Regions from separate parts of the Peribacillus sp. NPDC096622 genome, predicted to be linked through region 2. Evidence: riboswitches for the same ligand, from Rfam matches in the RefSeq annotation. Region 2 holds a riboswitch; each other region holds the start of a gene.
What was found. A riboswitch is a leader RNA that binds a small molecule or an ion and turns the genes downstream of it on or off. The one in region 2 is predicted to bind thiamine pyrophosphate.

Region 1 (7,347 bases), on a different contig from region 2:
TATGTAGATCAAAAGAATACGAATGGAGTTGCGATATTCACTGAAAACGAGCTTCAGGAATGGGTGAAAAAAGCAAGGGCTGCCGGAATGCCGATTGCTGTCCATGCGATTGGCGATCTCGCTTTTGAATATGTCTTGAATGCAATTGAAGCCCTCCCCCCGAAAAAGGGACAGAGGGACCGGCTCATCCATGCGCAGATTGTCCGGCCGGAGCTGTTGGAGCGGGCGGCAAAGCTGCCGGTGATCTTTGATATCCAACCGGGTTTCGTCCCATCCGATTTTCCGTGGGTGGAAGAAAAGGTTCCTGCCGATCTGTTGGAATTCTCCTATGCCTGGAAAACCTATTTGAATTTGGGCATCATTTGTGCGGGGGGATCGGATGCACCCATTGAACCCTTAAATCCGATTTTGGGCATTCATGCTGCTGTCACAAGGATGAAAATCAACAGTGAGGACCGTACTGTATATGGCTTGGGTGAAAGGCTTTCCGTTTACGAGGCTTTCGCACTGTATACCAAGGGGAGTGCTGCAGCAATCAGGCAGGAAAAACGCCGCGGTGTGATCAATAAAGGGTACGATGCCGATTTTACCGTGTTTAATCTGGATGTCTTTGCTGTTGCGCCGGATGATCTCCTGAAAGCTGAGGCGGTCATGACGGTCATTGATGACAAAATCATGTATGATAAAAATTAACAGTTGCAAAAAAAGAAATGGAAATACAAAATTGTTAGATGGAATTAATGGAAAGAAGGCTTGTTATGAAAGTGGATGAACAAAAAGAAGGGGCGATTTATGCAGCCCTTTCTTACATGATGTGGGGAGTTGTGCCGATTTACTGGAAGTTCCTTCAGGGAGTCGGTGCAATAGAAATTTTAGCTCAGAGGGTATTATGGTCTTTCGTGTTCATGCTGGTTTTATTGATGTTCATGAAAAAATGGCAAGCGTTTCTTGATTATGTCAAAAACATAATGGGAAATCCGAAACTCTTTACGGCATTACTAACGGCGTCACTGCTTGTTACAGCTAATTGGGGAGTGTTCATATGGGCCGTTAACTCTGGCCGCATCCTCGACACGAGCCTTGGATATTATATCAATCCGCTAGTCAGTGTACTATTGGGAGTGATAGTCTTAAAAGAAAAATTGAGCGGGGCCCAAATCATTTCATTCCTGCTTGCAGGAATCGGAGTCTTGATCCTTGGCATTCATTTCGGTACGATCCCGTGGATCTCTCTTGTTTTGGCCATGACCTTTGGATTATACGGTCTGGCAAAAAAAATGATCAAGGCCGAATCGGCGATCGGGCTGACGCTCGAAACGATGATGGTAACGCCCCTGGCCCTGGGTTACCTGATATACTTGATGAACCGGTCAGAAATGCAATTCTTTACAGATGGGAGCACAAGCTTGCTGTTGGTGGGCGGCGGTATTGCCACGGCATTGCCTCTTTTATATTTTGCAAAAGGGGCGGAGAAGATCCCGTTATCGATGCTTGGCATTTTTCAGTATATCGCTCCGACCTTATCTTTATTGATCGGGGTATTCGTCTATCATGAAAGTTTCACCAAAGCACATCTTTTAGCCTTTTTGTTCATATGGTCAGCCTTGGCTGTTTATACACTATCCATAACGAAATGGGGTCAGGCAAGTGCACGCAGGTTCAAAGGCAAAGGGAATATTGGGGCGTGAAAAGAAAAAATGCTTGGGAGATCTCTCCCCAAGCATTTTTTTTATGCCGGTGGTTTTACGGCGTGGGAACTAAAGGGTCATGAGAGGTATATCTTCGAACCTATTTCAGAGACAATACAATCGGAAAGGCTGGCAGGACTGTTACCGGGCTTTGCACGGGGGAAATTTTGTTGGAATTGTCTATAGAAGGAACTATCCAGGAAAATGATATGCGTTGTCAGGAATGCTGATATGGTGGCGTACGGCTTTCTATTGCTATTCAATTCATTGATGATTCCCTGTGCAGTGGTAATCCCGATCCCGTGGCCATAAAAGAGGCCATTTCCTAATAATATCGCATTTTCACCTTGCCATTCAGGAGTTGCCTCGTCGTGATCAGGGTTTTTGAAGTAAACGCAATCACCTGGTAAATAATCCCGTCCTTGGTGAACGATAAGAGCCATATTCCTTGGAGGGCGCCAATCATATAAAAATAGATCTGAAAAAAGATAGTCGAAATTCCTAGGGCCGATTAAATCCAAAATCGCCTTTAAAAAAGTGACGACTATCGCTGTCCCGCATTCGAAGGCATAAAGCCTTCCATTCATGAAAATGTCAACGAGTGCAGCATGGGGGAGGATCCCTGGCTGAAGGGTAAAGGTGCCATCCTTTGAAAGGTGCCAATATTGTTGATTGGATTGAGATTCCTCAAGTGTGGAAAATTCCGGACCGCTTTTATCCAACGCAATAGCTGCCTGTATGACTCGGTTCCTCAGCTGTATCTCGAAATTGAAATCCCCAAAGTTCCGATATTCAAAAACGTTAGAATCTTCCGCCAAGCATTGAAGAGTTTCAAGCGATTTAGCAGATGCTGTACCTGGTTGGATTTGACTGACATCTAACCATTTTTGATTAATCTTTATCATGATCATATCCACCTTTTGCTTATGAAATTAAGGGTTTAATAAAACCAGTAAACAAAAATGTCTACAGGTAATGCACATTATATGAATGCTTGCAAAGAAATGACTATTTGGAACGTGTCCGCCACCGTTGCAGCCAAGAATGATTGGAATGAAAAGAGGCAGACTTAGTTTGCTTCCAATGATTTTCGTTCGAAAAGCTGTTTTGCTAGATATCCTAAAGTGCCAGGAATACCTTTCCAATTAGTGAGAAGAAGCAAATTAGTATTCCTTTTTCCCTATGAATTGATATAATGAGAGAGAAAAGTTCATATGTGCGAGAAATGTAGGGGGGCCAGTACTGCTGGCTGAGATTGCATCCTTTAGATGCTGACTCTTTGAACCTGATCTGGATGATGCCAGCGGAGGGAACATATTATTACTGATTTTCTGTTTTGTATGTTAACGTCCGAATTCATCTTCGGGCGTTTTTTGCTTTTTTATCCAGTATTTGAATAGACCCTGAAGCCCCATTATGTTCCGGCATATGGAACTTATAAGATGTGTAGGAGGATAATGACTTGAATAAATTCTTACCACTGTTAACTTCGTTGTTCCTTTTGGCTGGATGCGGAGCAGGCGGAACTAATGAAAAAGAAGAAGCATCTAAAAATGAAGAATTAAAAAAGGTATCGGTCGTGCTCGATTGGACACCGAATACAAACCATACTGGATTGTATGTAGCCAAGGAAAAAGGTTATTTTAAAGATCAAGGTCTTGATGTGGAAATTATCATGCCAGGTGAAGCTGGAGCCGATAAGCTTGTCGCTTCAGGGAAATCTGAATTTGGCGTGAGCTACCAGGAGGGCATAACGCAGGCCCGCGTGCAGGGCGTGCCGATTGTTTCGGTAGCTGCCGTCATCCAGCATAATACCTCGGGATTCGCTTCCCCTGAGGCAAAGGACATTAAAACTCCCAAGGATTTTGAAGGGAAAACGTATGGTGGCTGGGGATCTCCGGTTGAAAAGGCCATAATTGATTCACTCATGAAAAAAGAAAATGCGGATGTAAATGAAGTGGACATAGTCAATACAGGAGATATGGATTTTTTCACTTCGGTTAAAAGGGATATAGATTTTGCCTGGATTTATTATGGTTGGACAGGCATTGAGGCTGAGTTGCGAAATGAAAAGCTTAATATGGTTTACTTAACCGAATACTCTGATAAGCTTGATTACTATACACCTGTTTTGACTACAAATGAAAAGATGATAAAAGAAAATCCCGAGACTGTTAAAGCATTCGTTCATGCAGCTTCGAAAGGGTACCAGTATGCGATTAAGAATCCTGATGATGCAGCAGGCATGTTAATTAAGTCTGCACCGGATCTTGATGCAAAACTAGTAAAGAAAAGCCAGGAGTGGCTTGCAGCCAAGTATCAGGATGATGCTCCGCGATGGGGTGAACAAAAGCTTGAAATTTGGAAGAATTACAGTGAGTGGATGACTGAAAATAAGCTTCTTGAAGGTGATTTCGATCCTGAAAAGGCATTTACCAATGAATTTTTACCAAAATAGGAGGAAATACAATGGCCAATTCATTAATTAGTATACAAATTATTCCTAAAGGGGAAAATGTCATCCCTATGGTCGATGAAGCAATCAAGATCATTGAAGAATCAGGTGTCAAGTATGAGGTTCACCCGCTTGAAACGACAATGGAGGGGGAGCTTTCCGAACTTTTTGCCGTGATAGAAAAAATGAATGTAAGAATGATTGAAATAGGATCGCCGAACGTCATTTCCCAAGTGAAAATATTATATCAGCCAAGCGGGATTACGATGGATACGTTAACGGAGAAATATCGGGCATGATCGGAAGGGGAATTTGGAAGAAGGGGGCTCCCTTCTTTCTTTTATTATTGTTGCTGATAGTATGGGAGTCAGTGACAGTCTTATTGAAAGTTGAAGAATGGCTGCTTCCCGCTCCATCGGCCATTTTCATTGAAGGAATTGAGTCGTCCCGCAATCTTTACGGACACCTTATATCCACAACGGAGCTTGCGTTGTCGGGTTTTTTTATTGGAAGCTGCATCGGCTTATTGATCGCGGCAATTCTGCACCTTTTTCCAGGTGTAAAGGACGCGGTTTATCCTCTGCTCATACTATCACAAAATATACCTATCATTGTTTTGGCGCCGCTATTGGTGATCTGGTTTGGCTTTGGCATGCTGCCTAAGTTAATCGTGATTTCGCTGGTATGTTTTTTTCCGGTTGCGGTTGCATCATTGGACGGTTTTCGCCAGACACCATACGAGCTTAAGCATTATTTCAAGATGATGGGAGCGGGGAAAAGCCAGTTATTTTGGAAGCTGGAACTTCCTCACTCGATCCCGTTCATTTTCTCCGGCCTGAAAATTTCGGCTACTTATAGTGTAATGGGTGCGGTTATTTCGGAATGGCTTGGGGCAAAATCGGGGATTGGTGTTTATATGACTCTCGCTTCTTCAGCGTTCAGGACAGATCGGGTGTTTGTAGCCATTTTCATCATTATGGGAATGAGCCTGATCTTTTTTGGAATCATCACCTTCCTGGAGAAATACTTAGTTTCTTGGAAGAGAAAGGAGGGCGAAAAGGATGAAGCTCGAAATTAAAGACGTCTCCTATTCTTTCGATGGTAAACAGAATATATTAGAGAATATGAATTTCCATGTGAATGATGGGGAATTTGTTACGATCCTCGGGCCATCGGGCAGCGGTAAAAGTACATTGTTCCACTTGATCGGCGGCATTTTGAAGCCTGATCATGGCATCATTTCACTGGATGGTAAAAAGATAAATGGCTTAAAGGGCCATATCAGCTATATGCCTCAGCAGCCTTCCCTTTTACCTTGGAGAACGGTATTGGAAAATGTTTTGCTTGGAAGTGAAATTGCTGGGATCAGAGATAAAGAAAAGGCAAAATCCCTTTTGATGAAAGCTGGTTTAGAAGAGTACGAGAAAGCATATCCGCGTGAATTATCTGGAGGCATGAAGCAAAGGGCCGCATTCATTCGGAGTATCTTAAGTCCACAGGACTTGATGTGCCTGGACGAACCCTTTTCTGCCTTGGATGAACTGACAAGATTGCAAATGCAAAAATGGCTGTTGTCGGTTTGGGAAGAAAATCGGAGGTCGGTGCTTTTTGTTACTCACAGCATAGATGAAGCGGTTTTCCTATCAGATAGAATTTATGTGTTATCAGCAAAACCGGCTGCTGTCATCAAAGAAGTGAAAGTTCCATTTTCAAGGCCAAGAAGAGAAGAACAGCTTCTTAGTGATGAGTTCTTTCATTTGAAGAGAGAATTATATGCAGCACTCAAGCCAACTTTCACTACTTAAGTAGGAGGCGATTACATTTGAGAATCATCGACAGCCATATCCATTTGGATAAGTATGATGTTGTTAAGCGGAAGCAGATCCTGAATGACATGGAAAAGGTTCAGTTGGAATCCTTGCTGACTGTTTCCATGAATTTGGCTTCTTCGATTAACAATTATCAGCTTTCACTCAAAGATTCACGAATTAAGCCTGCCTTTGGTTTTCATCCAGAGCAGCCCCTCCCGAGTGATGAAGAAGTGTACGAATTATTGAGCTGGATGCGGGAACATAGTCAAGCTATGGTTGCCATAGGTGAGGTTGGGCTGCCCTATTACTTAAGGCAGGAAAATCCCGATATTGATAACTCAGCATATATAGTGATACTGGAGAGGTTCCTGGCCTTAGCTAAAGAGGTTGAAAAGCCGGTTATCCTTCATGCCGTCCATGACGATGCACCCATCGTTTGCGACCTTTTGGATAAGCATCAAATCACGAAGGCACACTTTCATTGGTTTAAAGGCGATATCCGGACAGTTGAAAGAATGGCCGAAAAGGGCTACCGCATTTCGATTACACCAGATGTTTGCTATGAGAGGGAAGTACAGGAATTAGTTTCGGCATACCCACTTAAGCTGATGATGATAGAAACGGATGGACCATGGCCGTTTGAAGGGGTTTTCAATGGGAAATGGACCCATCCCGGCATGATGCATGACAGTGTACGTCAAATTGCTTCAATTAAAGGATTGCCGATTGAGGATGTCTATGAAATCCTTTATCAAAATACGAAAGATTTTTATCATATATAAAGGTACCGGTTATCATATCCGGTACCTTTATTTCGTTTAGAGAAAGGTCCTTTTAACCTTTTCCCAAAAGGAATTGTCTTTTAGCTTAACGGTCTTGATGACTTTACCGCTTAACCGGACCTTTACCTTTTCGACATGATTGATGCTTAACGCTTCATTGTCCATTCCGATGATCGGATAGCTTGGTCCGTTTTGTTCAAGGTGGACGGTCAACGTCTTGGCGCCGCTAAGGATGAATGAGGAACCTAGGGTCCGATAGGTATTGTTATTGATGGAAGCAAGCTCGCTCACTTGGAAGCAAGGGAGGAGGGGATCGACAACAGCCCCATTGACCGATTTATTATAGGCGGTGCTTCCGGTCGGAGTCGCAATGATGATCCCGTCCCCGCGAAAAGTTTCAAAATGGAGTTGATCAATGAAGATATCCATGATGAACGTTTTGGTGATCGAAGACCGGATACTGAGCTCATTAAGGGCATAAAAGGAGGGCTGATCGTCCAATTGGATAGCGATGGTTGGATATTTACGCACCTCGATTTGCTCCCTTGTCATGGCATCAATCATTTTATCCGTATCTTCCAAGTGGAAATCGCAATACATATTCAAGTTAC
Region 2 (7,347 bases):
TGTCTATAACTTTACAATACAGGGTAAAGTAGAAAGAACCATATATAGGAAAATACAAAAGGAGGATGGAAAATGGATTTCAAGCCCCGAAATCAAAAAGATCAATCCATTTCGGAATTACGTTATACTTATTCCGCCCGTAACCTATGGTCCGGTTTTCTATTCGGGATCGGATTGGTGGCATTCATCGATGAGGCCATCTTTCATCAACTATTGCATTGGCACCATTTCTATGACAAGTCCACAACCAATATTGGGCTTGTCTCGGATGGTTTATTTCATGCCCTAAGCTGGTTCGCAACGGTCGGGTCGTTATTCATGTTCGCTGACCTTCGCCGTCGAAAGGGATTATGGCTGAAAAGGTGGATAGGGGGAGTTTTGCTCGGGGCAGGTTCTTTCCAGTTATATGACGGAATCATCCAGCACAAGCTCATGCGCCTCCATCAAATCCGTTACAATGTCGATATTTTCCCATACGACTTGACTTGGAACATTGCCGCTACAATCATGATCTTGATCGGCATTGCCCTCGTCATTCAAACAAGGCGCAGCTTACTTAAAATGAAAGAAGACGCCAGCAATGCACAGTAATGGACATATTCATGATAATGGAACTGGTTTTGAACCGATTTTATTGATTCTACTCATGCTGGTTATAGTCATTTATATCGCAGCTGTCATAATTTCGAACCGCCGCTATAAAAAATGGCCCTTATACCGTACCTTCTTGTGGATTCTTGGCATTCTCTGTGCAGCCTCAGCAATTATAGGCCCTATAGCCAATCGCGCACATATGGACTTTACGGCGCATATGGTTGGTCATTTACTGCTTGGAATGATTGCACCCATCCTGCTCGTGCTTGCTGCACCTATTACGCTTGCACTGCGCACACTTGATGTACAATCAGCAAGACGTCTTTCAAAGGTGTTGAAAAGTTGGCCGCTGCGCATTATGAGCAATCCAATCACTGCCTCCGTGCTTAATATTGGGGGGCTTTGGATACTTTATACGACTGGTTTGTACGGGTTGATGCATCAGAATGCCCTTTTGCATGCATTAGTGCATTTTCACGTGTTCATAGCGGGCTATCTATTCACTGCGTCCATGATTTATATGGACCCTGCGCCCCACAGGTTCAGCTTCATGTTTCGAGCTATCGTATTTACAATTTCACTGGCCGGCCATGATATCCTTTCTAAATATATTTTTGCCCACCCGCCAAGCGGAGTCACCAAGGTACAAGCGGAAAATGGCGGAATGTTAATGTACTATGCCGGTGATGCCATTGACGTTGCACTTATATGCATCCTTTGCTATCAATGGTTCAAAGCCACCCGACCCAAGGAATCACTTGCCTTGTAGGAAGGCGGTTCCATGATTACTTCGGTAAACTCCTGTTTAATCGTCCAACATTTAGCTCATACTAATTTTTGATGAAAAAATTTTGGATGGAGCTGAATGAAAAATGGAATATGAAGCTAACAATTCTACTGAAAATGCTCTTCGTGATTATAAAGCTGGAATCGGTGTCTTTACGCATAAAATGCCAGATCTTGCTGAGAAATTCAATTCGTTTACGGAAGAGTGCTTTAAAGAAGGTCAATTATCCAAGAAAGAAAAACAGCTTATCGCACTAGGAATAAGCCTATATTCACAAGATGAATACTGTATTATCTATCATACAAAAGGATGTCTTGATCAAGGTTGTTCCGAACAAGAAATTCTTGAAGCCATTGGTGTGACCGCGGCATTTGGCGGAGGAGCAACCATGAGTCAGGCTGTTACCCTCGTACAGGAATGCATTCAGGAAATCAATCAGATGAAACAATGAAAAAGAAGGGATAGGAGAATTAATCCTATCCCTTCTTTATGTTCTTAATAAATGCTTTTAATGACTCATGTTGTTGTTATTTCCTTGTGCGGGTGCATACGAATTCATCATTTGTTGCATATCCTGCTGTGCAAGCTGCGGAACTTGGTAATAATGATGTTTGTTTTGATATATCGAAATCTCATATGCCATTTCAATGCAGTTCGGAACGGAATCTGCAAATACGCGGCGAACCACCGGATTCGTTATTTCAAGCGCTGCCATCGCCTTCATGGATGCTGCAGACTTAACAGCTCCAAGCATCAAGCCTGAAATGCATTCATCCGTAATTTCCGATACGGATTGCAAAGGTTTCTTTGGCTGAGTTGGTGTCAATCCATATATAAAATCGTTACCTTGATTCATTTTGTAGCTCTGAGTCGGTTTGGAAGGATCCTGGCCCGTTTGGAAGCACTCCAATGAAATATTATATTCATCTTGGATGAACTGATATTGACGATCCAGAATGTCGAGTAATTCCTGATCTTGGATATGCTGACGCAAAAGAGTATATGTGTTTAAAGTACCAATCGCTCCCGACAACACTTCATGTACATCGAATACTTCGTGACCACCGTGATTCATTTGTGGGGGAATGGCACCCGTTTGCATGTTCTGGTGTACTTGACCTTGTTGATATTGGTTTTGCATTGTAATTTCCCTCCTCATATTATCAATCATGCGAACACGTTTAGTATGTTAAACCCCAACCGGATTATTCAATCTAAACTCTTCCAAGAAGACCAAAAAGCTGCTACATCATTTTTTTCTGTATAAAAAAAACGTGGCGCTTTAAACTATAAACACTTTATAACATGGGAGGATTTCTAATGACACATCAATGCTTCTATTGTAATGATGTCACGGAAGAAAAAAAAATCCATGTCGTAACATTTCAAGTTACTGACACGGATAGAAATGAAATGCTTTGTGATGAATGTTATCAAGAATGGCTACAAGGAATAAAAGGTTAAGCATCAAAAGCCCTCTAACATTTCCCAAACATAAACGATGATGCATGCTTGGATGAATTCAGGGTAACTTAAATGCGTTAATGAATTTCAAGGAGGATGGTTATGGGAATTTTAAGCGGAAATCCGAAAGATGAGCCTATGCATTATGGAGAGGTATTTGGAACCTGGGCATTTCTAACAACTACAAAAGGGTTGATTGCCTGTCATCAAACTATGCTTAATCATACTGGCGACAAGGACCTGCATAAATTACTTGTTGAAGTGATCAATCAAGGGAAACAGGAACATGACCAACTTGAATCATTATTAAAAGAAAATAACGTAGGATTGCCTCCGTCACCACCTGAAAGGCCTAAAGCTAATTTGGAGGATATTCCCGTCGGGGCACGTCTTCAAGATCCTGAAATCTCTGCTTCAGTATCAATCGATATTAATGCAGGATTAGTTGCTTGCAGCCAAATGATGGGTCAATGCATCCGCGAAGATATTGCACAGATGTTTGCGCAATTCCATACCAATAAAGCTGCATTGGGTGCTGACTTCCTAAGATTGAATAAGGAAAAAGGATGGCTTGTCCCTCCTCCTCTTCATATTAGAAAAACAAGTATGTAAATAGTAATGAAATATCCCCTTAATCATGTTTTGTGATTGAATGCCCAACATGATTAAGGGATTAATTCCATAAGGACGATCAAGGAATCATTACCATTGCAAACTTTCGATTAAGTGGCACTTTGTACATTGTTGACTATAATCATTTATCACAAATTCATGGTTACAATTTTCCCGAAAAGTGTTCAGCTCCCTTTTCAGCTGTTCCAATTGAGTTTCCAACTGTTTCATTTCAATTTTTATCTGGATTACCCGATTCATCGAATTCTCCTTCGGAATCATTGATAGATTTTCCCATCCGTTTTCCTAAATTCATTCGCTTTTTCTTTAAGCCCTTCATCGATTACCGACTCAAAACCCAGACCCTTCTCCTTCGCCAAATCACGGATGTCCTGAGAGATTCTCATACTGCAGAATTTTGGTCCGCACATTGAACAGAAATGGGCTGTTTTGGCACCTTCAGCCGGTAGAGTTTCATCGTGATATTCAACTGCCCTTTCAGGGTCAAGAGAAAGATTGAATTGATCTCTCCAACGAAATTCGAATCTGGCCTTCGAAAGGGCATCATCCCGTTTTCTTGCCTGCGGATGGCCTTTTGCAAGGTCAGCTGCGTGAGCTGCAATTTTGTAAGTAATGACCCCTACCCGAACATCCTCTTTATTCGGTAGCCCCAAATGCTCTTTCGGTGTCACATAGCAAAGCATGGCAGTACCAAACCATCCAATCATGGCAGCACCAATCGCAGAAGTGATATGGTCATATCCAGGAGCTATATCCGTCGTCAATGGTCCCAGGGTATAAAATGGTGCTTCTTGACAGACTTCCAGCTGCTTATCCATATTTTCTTTAATCAAATGCATCGGTACGTGACCGGGTCCCTCCACCATTACTTGAACGTCGTGCTTCCAAGCAATCTTCGTCAACTCCCCAAGTGTTTCCAATTCGGCAAATTGTGCCTCATCGTTTGCATCTGCAATGGATCCAGGACGGAGACCGTCACCTAATGAGAATGCGACATCATACGTCTTCATGATTTCACAAATCTCTTCAAAGTGAGTATAGAGAAAACTTTCTTGGTGGTGGGCCAAGCACCATTGTGCCATTATGGAGCCTCCCCTGGAAACAATGCCCGTAACTCGCTTTGCTGTCATTGGGATGTATCGCAAAAGCACACCAGCGTGTATGGTGAAGTAATCGACACCTTGCTCAGCCTGCTCGATTAATGTATCCCGGAAAACTTCCCAATTTAAATCTTCCGCGACTCCATTCACTTTTTCCAATGCTTGATATATCGGAACCGTTCCAACCGGCACAGGTGAATTCCTAATAATCCATTCCCGCGTCGTGTGAATATTCTTTCCTGTGGAAAGATCCATTATGTTGTCTGCACCCCATCGTGTTGCCCAAGTCATTTTCTCCACTTCAGCTTCGATCGATGAACTAACAGCTGAGTTTCCAATATTCGCATTTATTTTCACGTGAAAATTACGTCCGATGATCATGGGCTCACTTTCCGGATGGTTAATATTTGCCGGAATGATCGCCCGCCCGCTAGCTACCTCTTCTCTTACAAACTCAGGGGCTACATTTTCCCTGATCGAAATGAACTCCATTTCTGGAGTAATGATACCTTTACGGGCATAATGGAGCTGGGTTACGTTTTTCCCTTTCACTGCACGCAATGGTTTTCTTTTCAATCCCGGAAAAACTTCGGCATTGGATTGTGATTCCACTTTTCTATATCCGTTATCTTCGGGCTTTATTTCACGCCCTTCATACTCTTCAACATCTTCCCGTTCCAGAACCCAGCTGCGTCTAATCGGGGAAAGGCCTTTATGAATATCAATGGGATATTCTGAATCCGTATAGAAGCCGCTTGTGTCATATACACGTAAAGGCGGATTCTCCTCTTCGCCGAATGCCCCTGTTGTCGGACTTAGCTTAATTTCACGCATAGGTACTTTAATATCGGGTCTAGATCCCTCAACATACACTTTTTTACTCCCGGCAAAACTGGACATAATTGAAACGTTCATGTCATTTACTGAATTACTCATCATGATTTCATTTCTCCTTTTTAAGTTCATTTAAAAAGGACAAAATCCAATCCATTTCGCACGAAAAAGCCAGGTCTCATATTTAAAGACCCGGCTAACGTTAGTATGACTACAGAAATGACCAATTGAAATGTCATCGTTCAGTAGATTCTAACTTCCCCACGCTGGTATGAACCAGATCAGGTCCTGAGGGTTAAGAAGCTTAAGCGCTTCCCTCTCAGCCCAACTTTTATTGGACACCCCTAGTCTGAATAATTTAATTGATTACACGGTAACTATAGCTCACCCTTTTCATTCTGTAAATAATTTGAAAGACCTAATATTTTCTCTACAATTATCTAAAATTGTTATTTGGAGGAGGACCGCCAATTAATCCCTCAGGCTCTCAAGGATAGGGAAAAGCTCCTCTAAATGCGTGATTTCATAGGTTGGAATCACTTCATTCCGTTCCTTATCATGGCGATTTATCCAGACCGACTTTATACCTACCCGTGATGCTCCAAGGATATCGGTCATTAAATTATCGCCGACCATCAATACTTCATCCTTATCAAGCTCCATGATTTCCAAAGCATGCTCAAAAATGGAGGCATCCGGTTTACCTCGTCCAAATGCGCCTGAAATCACGATTTGGTCGAAATAAGGAACCAGTTCAGGCGTAATTTCAAGTTTGGTATTTTGCAGTTCAGGAGATCCGTTCGTAAGCAATAGCAATTTGTACTTCCCTTTTAATTCATCCAGAACACGGAATGTTTCTTCATAGATAAATGGCTTTTTGCGTCTTTCAGCCGGGAAACGTTCTGCCAGTTCAAGCCCAAATTCCGGGTCATCGATCCCTAAAGCCTTCAAGCCCCTCGTCCACGCTTCTTTCCGATAAGCCGGTACAATCCCGGCCATCTTCCGGAATTCATCATGGTCATCTTGAAAATTCCCCCATAGTCCCTCAAATGGGTTGATTCCAATCATTTGAGTGAATGCATATGTATCGTAAGAAGAATAAAGCTCACGCGCTTCCTTCCGCACCGCTTCTTCAAACTCGTCGACATTCAGACCATATTTCTCCTTGGCAACTTGACATGTGGCAACAAAAGCCTCTTTTACACTTTTCTGATCCCAAAGTAATGTATCATCTAAATCAAAAAAAACTGCCTTCAGCAAAATGTCCACCCCTCTTTCCCCAATATTGAATTCGTAAAAATTACACTATTACAATAATAAACCACAACCAATAAAAAAAGAATAACTATTCGGAAAATGCCTGCCTCTTTCTTAAAATCAGCAAAATGGCTTACCTTTTCCCGGTGGGAAACCATATATTATTTACCTTCTCTTCTTTCAAATACATACAGTTTTCCATTACTGGCAATCTTGAATTTTGGACCGATGAACCCTCGCCGGATCAGCTCTTTCCTCAGATATACCATGAGGGCGGCATGACTCACGATCAGAACATTCCTTTCCCCCTTTGCAAAAACTTCATCCAATACTTTATTGATCCTTTGCTCTGCAATCTTAATTTCCGCCCTAGTCTGCTTGTTGATCACCGAGCAGCAGCGAATCCAGATGGCCCAAAGGATGAACGGCAGCTTGATGCTGCCTCTAAGAGGGGGTGATGGTATTTCCCGCAGCTCCTCCATCCGATGAACCGTACCTGGATAGATGTGTTCCGCTGTCTTGACAGCTCTCGACATATCACTGCAATAACATTCTTGCCATTCCTCAACACCAAATAAAGTCGTTCCATAAATAATATCCGCTGCATCATAGTCCTCAAACCATTGCTTCATATCATCCGCCGTCACAGATCTCCCAGTAGGAAATTCATGTGCCACC
Region 3 (7,347 bases), on a different contig from region 2:
TACGCTATATCAAAATGGTGAAATGCAAAAGAGAGGTCGCGGTGAAGCTGTACTCGATCATCCGATTCATTCGATTGTGGAACTTGTAAAAATGATTAGCCGTGAAGGACTTACCATACAGGCTGGAATGATTGTTTTGGTAGGCGGAATTACAGATGCCGTTTCCATACAGGCTAACGATAAAATAATGGCAGATTATGGTGAACTAGGGAAACTGACTTTGCATGTTATATCGTGAAAATATGGCAAAGAGGAGGGAATTAATTGCGTGAAGTCAATGCTTCTGAAGTGGTGGGTAATAGTAAATTTGGCCGTTTCCATATAATGGTCTTTATGTGGTGTTTGTTCGCAATTACCTTCGATGGATTTGATATAGCCATGTACGGAGTAGGTTTGCCATTGATGATGGAGGAATGGAGCTTGACGCCAGTCGAAGCTGGCGGAATAGCAAGTTATTCATTGTTCGGAATGATGGTGGGAGCACTCATTTTTGCACCTTTGGCGGATAAAATAGGGAGAAAAAAAGTGCTGGCCATTTGTATATGTTTATTCAGTGTTTTTACATTACTTTCAAGTTTTGCCCCCAATCCTGCCTTTTTCTCGGTTATGCGATTTATAGCAGCCTTGGGAATGGGAGGATTAATGCCAAACGTCATCTCCTTAATGGCGGAATACTCACCCAAAAAGAATAAGGTGCTCATTGTAACCGCTATGTACTGCGGTTATTCCATCGGAAGCATACTTGCTTCTTTAATTGGAATATATGTAATGGAACAAATGAGTTGGAGGGTTTTGTATTGGATAGGGGCGCTTCCCTTACTGGCACTGCCATTCTTCATGAAGCAATTCCCTGAATCGCTTTCCTATTATGTTATTCGAAAACAAGGAGCAAAGCTTGCTGGAATCCTGAATCGCATTGATCCAGATGGCGACTATAAAGAGTCTGACGATTATGAGTTTGCCAAAGTCCAAGAAAGGGCAAAGGGCTTCCCTGTCAAGAAACTCTTCGAAAATAAGCGTACTCTCAGCACATTTGCGTTTTGGGTAGCTGCCTTTAATTGTTTACTAATGGTATACGGACTCAATACATGGTTACCCAAAATCATGCAGCAGTCCGGATACGGCCTTTCATCCAGTTTATCTTTCAATCTTATATCGGGAATAGGACAAATTGGCGGATCTATAATTGGCGGATACTTAGTTGGGAAAATAGGCCATAGAAAAGTACTTGTATCCCTCTGTGCCATAGGTACGGTCTGTTTTGTCATATTAGGATTAACCTCAAATGCAGTAGCATTATATATTCTCATCGCTTTTGGAGGAGCCTGTACAGTCGGAACGATGAATTTAGCCAATACGTATATATCCGAGTATTATCCGCGGGAGATAAGGACCACCGGGAAAGGCTGGGCCTTGGCTTTTGGTAGAATTGGAGCCATTGTTGCCCCAACATTAATAGGTTTATTGCTGGCTGCAAACTATTCGCCACAAAATGCATTCATGGCCTTCACGGTTCCGAGCATAATGGCTGCCTTGGCGTTACTCGCTGTGAAGGAGAGGTATGGCAGCTATGATAAACTACAGATTGAGGGGAATATAAAACTAAAAGCAACGTCGAATGTATAATATTGTTTTTTAGTAGATGGCCTATATGTCAGCGGACAGTCATGCAGACTAATACCTGACATATAGGCCATTTTTTAGAGAATAACAGAATTCACGAGTAAAGCGGTTGAATTCACGAGTAAAACCGCTAAACTCACGAGTAAAACAGCTGAATTCACGAGTAAAAGGGCTGAATCACGAGTAAACATCACATTCACGACGAGTAAAGCAGTTGAATTCACGAGAAAACTACTAAATGAACTCCCTTTGATCAAATTCTTTGTAGGCTATTAAACTGACGGGAAATGATGGTTGCAAGATTGACTGTTTAGTAACCCTAAATCATGAAAACTTTTCTAATACGTTTGACAATTGGATTTATCGTGTTAATATAAAGGCAAATGAAAATTAAATATACAATTTGTACCACTAGGGGTGCTTTATAGGTAAAAGGTGTTTTTACCGCAGAAGCTGAGATTAAAGTATGACTTTAAGACCCTTAGAACCTGATCTGGTTTATACCAGCGTAGGGAAGTGGGGGTCTGGAACAATACGTTTCTGTATTATTTCTTGTACAACCACTTTCTTTACGTTTAAGAAAGTGGTTTTTTGTTTGCAAAAAAAGGGGTGATAAAAGTTTTTTTCGTAACATTCATTCAAAAAATACAATTTGGAGGTCATGGACATGAAGTTTTCAGAGGAAATTCGTCAGGAAGTGGATCACATTTGGGAAGCTAGTTTTAATCACCCGTTTGTTGCAGGAATAGGAGATGGCACTCTGCCAATGGAGAGTTTTCGTTTTTATGTCATGCAAGATGCCTATTATTTATCTCATTTTGCTAGAGTTCAAGCCTTAGGGGCAGTCAAAGCTACAGATTTACATACAACAAGCAGGCTTGCCGGACATGCACAAGGAACATATGAAGCGGAGTTGAAGCTTCATGAGAATTTTTCCGAGAGATTAGGCATCACAAAAGAAGAACGGGAAAATTTCAAACCAGCCCCGACTGCTTATGCTTATACTTCCCATATGTATCGTGCGGCTTATTCGGGACATTTAGGAGATGTTATTGCAGCTATCTTGCCGTGTTACTGGCTGTATTATGAGATAGGTGAAAAGCTGCAAGGGTGCATGCCCGAAGAGCCGATTTATCAAGAATGGATAGCGGCTTACGGAGGAGAGTGGTTCCGTACTTTGGTGGAAGAACAAATTTCGAGGCTTGATGAGATTGCTGAAAAAGTAACTGATGAAGATAAGGAGAGAATGAAAGAGCATTTTATCCTTAGTAGCCAATATGAATACTCATTTTGGGAAATGGCTTATCGTTTAGAGACATGGCCTGTTCATAAGGAAACACTAGAAGTATAAAAGGAGAATGAAACAATGAAAAAAGGATTGAAATTAACGGATATATTAGTCACGATCGTGATTGCGGTTGCATTTGGAATCGTTTATATTCTTTGGGGTTCGGTTTATTATTCCGTTAAACCATTAGGGTTACATCTGGATCAACTTATTTATGGTATGTGGTTTATAGCTGGGCCAGTCGCCTTTTTAATTTTACGGAAACCGGGTGTGGCACTTTTGGCGGAGATAGCTGCAGCTTCCGGGGAATTCTTTCTTGGTTCACCATGGGGGCTGACCGTACTGTTATATGGGGTGGTCCAAGGTTTGTTTGCGGAACTGGTGTTCATGGGGTTCAAATATAAAAAATTCAATATGCCGGTGACCATTTTAGCAGCGATAGCTTCCTGCTTGGCATCGGTTATCATGGATTTTGCATACGGGGAAATAGGTGCGCTTTCTACTTGGAATCTATCGTTATTCATGATAGCGAGGTTTGTAGGTTCCATATTCTTTGCTGGTGTGACCGCCTATTATCTAGTTAAAGTCCTGGAAGCAACAGGGGTAACTAATCTTGTGCGTCCGGTTTCAAATAAAGATTATGCAGAACTTGATTAAAAGTAGAGGTTGAGGGCCATGGAACCAATCGTTTCTGTTGAAAAGTTAAGAATGAAATTTCCCGGTGATGAATCTTTGATATTCAAGGACCTATCACTATCGTTTGATCAAGGAGAAAAAGTGCTACTTTTGGGACCATCAGGATGTGGTAAGTCGACTCTTTTACAAGTGTTAAGCGGATTGATTCCGAATTCCATCGAAGTACCGATGAAAACGGAGAAATTGAAATGCCCTTCTTCGTGGGGGTATGTTTTTCAAGATCCCGATAGTCAGTTTTGCATGCCATTTGCCGATGAGGAAATTGCCTTCGTCCTTGAGAATCTTTCCGTCCCTAAAGAAGAAATGAAAGAGAAGATTCAATATCATTTCCGTAAAGTAGGATTGAACCTGGGCCATACAAGTATTGAAACATTATCAGGCGGGATGAAACAGCGTCTGGCAATCGCTTCAGTATTGGCCCTTGAACCGGAAGTTATATTTTTAGATGAACCAACCGCCATGCTTGATCCGGAAGGAACGAAAGAAATCTGGGAATTGTTGAAGGAAGTCGGACGAGACAAAACGGTTATTATCGTCGAGCATAAAATTGACCATGTTTTAGAATTCATCGAAAGAATCGTGCTTTTTAACGATGACGGTCAAATCATAGCTGATGGTCCAAGAGACACCATTCTTTCACTATATAAAAATGAAATGAAAGAACATGGAATTTGGTTCCCAGGTGTTTGGGATGAGTATATACAGAAATATGCACCCATTCGGGAACACCCATTTACAGATGATTCACCCCTTATGGATGTGCAAGGCTTTAGAGGTTTTCGGAATAAAGAGGAAAAAATCAAGGTTGAAGAGCTGAAGGTACATTCAGGTGAATGGATTGTAATCAGGGGTGAAAATGGCGCGGGGAAGAGTACTCTTTTGCATGCCTTAATGCAGTTCATAAAAACGAAAGGTAAGTATGAATTATTGGGGACCCCTATTAAAAGAGTGAAAAATCCAACGGATCATATGACGTTTGTCTTTCAAAATCCTGAGTTTCAGTTCGTTGCAAATACTGTATATGAAGAGATTGCTTATTCATTGCGTATTGATAAAAGGCCGCAACAAGAAATAGATGAGAGAGTCCGCTCATTGCTTAAAGTATTCCGCCTGAAGGCACACCGGGATAAACATCCGTTTCAATTATCAATGGGTCAAAAGCGTCGCTTAAGCGTAGCCGCCTCAATCGTAATAGACAAAAAAATCATTCTCCTGGATGAGCCGACCTTTGGACAAGATTCGAAAAATACCTTTGCATTACTGGAATGGTTTGAGGAATATCGAAGGCGCGGAATAACGGTGATCATGGTAACTCATGACGATCATATTTCAGAAAACTTTGCAACCAGGATCTGGATGGTTAAGGACGGAAACGTAATAAGTGATGAAAAAATTGCTCATTCAGGATTTGTGGAGACCAAAGTTAAAAGGAGTGTCATGTAGATGAATGTTTCAAATGCAGAAACATGGCTCCATAGAATTAATCCAAGCCTTAAACTTGGTGTGCTGATTGTGTTATGCATCGTGGCGTTATTCATTCATGACCTGAATTATATGATGAACATCACCATTGGCGTATTACTTTTATTTTTGTTTTTTACCGGGCATTCGATAATGCGCATCTTACTTTTGTCGATTCCCTTTTGTTTCATTTTTATATCCACCTCTTCTGCAATGATATTTTTCGGGCAAGGTGAGACGCTTTGGTTTGAGTGGGGCCTAATATCGATTACGGAAGAAAGTTTCATGAAGGGATTACTGGTAGGCTTTCGAGCTTTGTTCTTTGCGGCCCTTGGTTTAACTTTTTCCTTAACGACGAGACCAGTGAACTTGTTTTATTCGTTAATGCAGCAAGTTAGGCTTAAACCGAAATATGCCTATAGTTTCATGGCGGCATTAAGGCTGATTCCCATCATGATGGAGGAGTTCCAAACGATACGAAACGCGATGAAGGTACGCGGTTTCGAAAGGGGAAAAGGAATAAGATCGGTATATTTTAAAATGAAAGCCTATTCCATCCCGTTGCTATCCGGAAGCATCAGACGTGCTCACCGAATCGCGGTTGCGATGGAGGCGAAGCGATTTACAGACAGTCGGGAACGAACATACTATTATGAATTTGGGTTTTCAAAAAAGGACTATAGTTTCATTCTGTATTTTATCATCCTGCTGTTGGCCGGCTTTTATCTATCGATTCAATTCCCGTTAGTATCTATTTGATTTGATTTTATGAAATTGTAACTTTACTAGTTAGGGGTTCTAGTATGAATGCACATGAATTGCATATTATTTCTACTGGGAAACAGCCAATTGAAAAGTTTGTGGAAATCGCTTCAAACATTCAGGAACATGTTGATTTCTTTTATCTAAGGGAAAAACATATGAGTGCCACGGAACTCTATCAAGCAGTGAGTCTATTACATGATAAAAAGATTCCGCTTTCTAAGATCATCATTAATGACCGCGTGGATGTAGCCTGGGTACACAAAGTATTTGGTGTGCAATTGGCTTTTCATAGTTTAGATGCAGAAGTCGTAAAAGGAGCTTTTCCAGGATTGAATGTTGGCTGTTCGATTCATTCCATGGATGAAGCGAAAGCCGCATTCAGCAAAGGGGCCAATTACGCGATTTATGGACATGTTTTTGAAACGGATTCAAAAATCGGCCTTCCTCCTAAGGGAGTTGAGGAGCTTCATGCAATCACAAGAAATGTCAATCTTCCGATAATTGCGATAGGCGGACTCACTCCTTTCAATTGCCAAGTGGTGCTGGATGCGGGGGCACGCGGAATTGCCGTCATGTCAGGTGTGCTTGAAGCTGAAAATCCGCTTGAAGCCGTTAAAGAATATTCGAAGTCTTTGGGAAAGGAGACATAAGATGAATTCCATATATGATGCAATCATTGTTGGGGGAGGAGTAATAGGTGGATCCATTGCTTTCCAATTAGCCAAGCGAGGTAAAAAGGTCCTTTTATTGGAAAAAGACAGACTTGCCAGTAAAGCATCCAGTGCTGCAGCCGGGATGTTAGGGGCACAAGCCGAGTTAGATGCTGATAACCCGCTTTTTACATTGGCAAGCCGAAGCAGGGGGATGTTTCCTGCACTGGCGGAAGAATTAAAAGACATAAGTGGGATAGACATCGAATTAGTGAACAAGGGCATGTTTAAGGTGGCGCTAACGAATGATCAAGTAGCCGAGTTGAAGAACATGATCAGAGTCCAGCAAGAGGCGGGACTTGAGGCAGATTGGCTATCGACTGCCGAAATAAGGAAAATGGAACCGCTTTTATCGGATGAAATTAAAGGAGCTATGTTCATTCCGAAAGATGGACAAGTTTCAGCCACTAGGCTGTCGCTCGCTTTTACTGAATCTGCAGCTGCCCTTGGTGTAGATATAAAGGAATTTGTTCATGTCTCCGATTTGGTTACGGAAAACGGATGCGTAAAGGGAGTGGTCACGAACATAGGTGGATTTTCAAGTGAAAATGTCATCGTGGCAGGTGGCGCTTGGAGTGCGCTCCTCCTTGAAAGAACAGGGATGAGACTCGACAGTTATCCAGTAAAGGGAGAGTGCTTTTCCGTCCTGACCGATCGTCCATTGCTTGAAAAGACAATCTTCTCACATGGCTGCTATCTTGTGCCCAAAGTTGGCGGGAGAATCATTGTCGGGGCAACGGTAAAAGCGAACACTTTCGATGAAAAGGTAAGTCTTGACGGGATTTCTACGTTAATAGAAAGAGC

Region 1: another riboswitch for thiamine pyrophosphate. It lies ahead of ACIQYG_RS02505 (ABC transporter substrate-binding protein); the one in region 2 lies ahead of thiC (phosphomethylpyrimidine synthase ThiC).
Region 3: another riboswitch for thiamine pyrophosphate. It lies ahead of tenA (thiaminase II); the one in region 2 lies ahead of thiC (phosphomethylpyrimidine synthase ThiC).

What each region holds. Positions count from the first base shown of each region.
Region 1 covers NZ_JBIWES010000001.1:524,775-532,121, reverse strand. Annotated here, with positions in the region: gene ACIQYG_RS02520 (amidohydrolase) at 1-693, shown strand, start outside; gene rarD (EamA family transporter RarD) at 759-1,688, shown strand; gene ACIQYG_RS02510 (protein-glutamine gamma-glutamyltransferase) at 1,766-2,593, opposite strand; TPP riboswitch at 2,908-3,017, shown strand; gene ACIQYG_RS02505 (ABC transporter substrate-binding protein) at 3,151-4,146, shown strand; gene ACIQYG_RS02500 (thiamine-binding protein) at 4,158-4,442, shown strand; gene ACIQYG_RS02495 (ABC transporter permease) at 4,439-5,221, shown strand; gene ACIQYG_RS02490 (ABC transporter ATP-binding protein) at 5,205-5,948, shown strand; gene ACIQYG_RS02485 (TatD family hydrolase) at 5,966-6,736, shown strand; gene ACIQYG_RS02480 (NAD kinase) at 6,773-7,347, opposite strand, start outside.
Region 2 covers NZ_JBIWES010000003.1:483,449-490,795, forward strand. Annotated here, with positions in the region: gene ACIQYG_RS08715 (DUF2243 domain-containing protein) at 73-591, shown strand; gene ACIQYG_RS08720 (cytochrome c oxidase assembly protein) at 647-1,363, shown strand; gene ACIQYG_RS08725 (carboxymuconolactone decarboxylase family protein) at 1,467-1,832, shown strand; gene ACIQYG_RS08730 (spore coat protein) at 1,890-2,522, opposite strand; gene ACIQYG_RS08735 (hypothetical protein) at 2,702-2,845, shown strand; gene ACIQYG_RS08740 (DUF3231 family protein) at 2,948-3,457, shown strand; gene thiC (phosphomethylpyrimidine synthase ThiC) at 3,736-5,517, opposite strand; TPP riboswitch at 5,654-5,768, opposite strand; gene ACIQYG_RS08750 (HAD family hydrolase) at 5,884-6,672, opposite strand; gene ACIQYG_RS08755 (histidine phosphatase family protein) at 6,831-7,347, opposite strand, start outside.
Region 3 covers NZ_JBIWES010000012.1:45,520-52,866, forward strand. Annotated here, with positions in the region: gene ACIQYG_RS19615 (2-keto-4-pentenoate hydratase) at 1-238, shown strand, start outside; gene ACIQYG_RS19620 (MFS transporter) at 265-1,626, shown strand; TPP riboswitch at 2,027-2,155, shown strand; gene tenA (thiaminase II) at 2,291-2,974, shown strand; gene ACIQYG_RS19630 (ECF transporter S component) at 2,990-3,568, shown strand; gene ACIQYG_RS19635 (ABC transporter ATP-binding protein) at 3,587-5,050, shown strand; gene ACIQYG_RS19640 (energy-coupling factor transporter transmembrane component T family protein) at 5,051-5,827, shown strand; gene tenI (thiazole tautomerase TenI) at 5,872-6,483, shown strand; gene thiO (glycine oxidase ThiO) at 6,485-7,347, shown strand, end outside.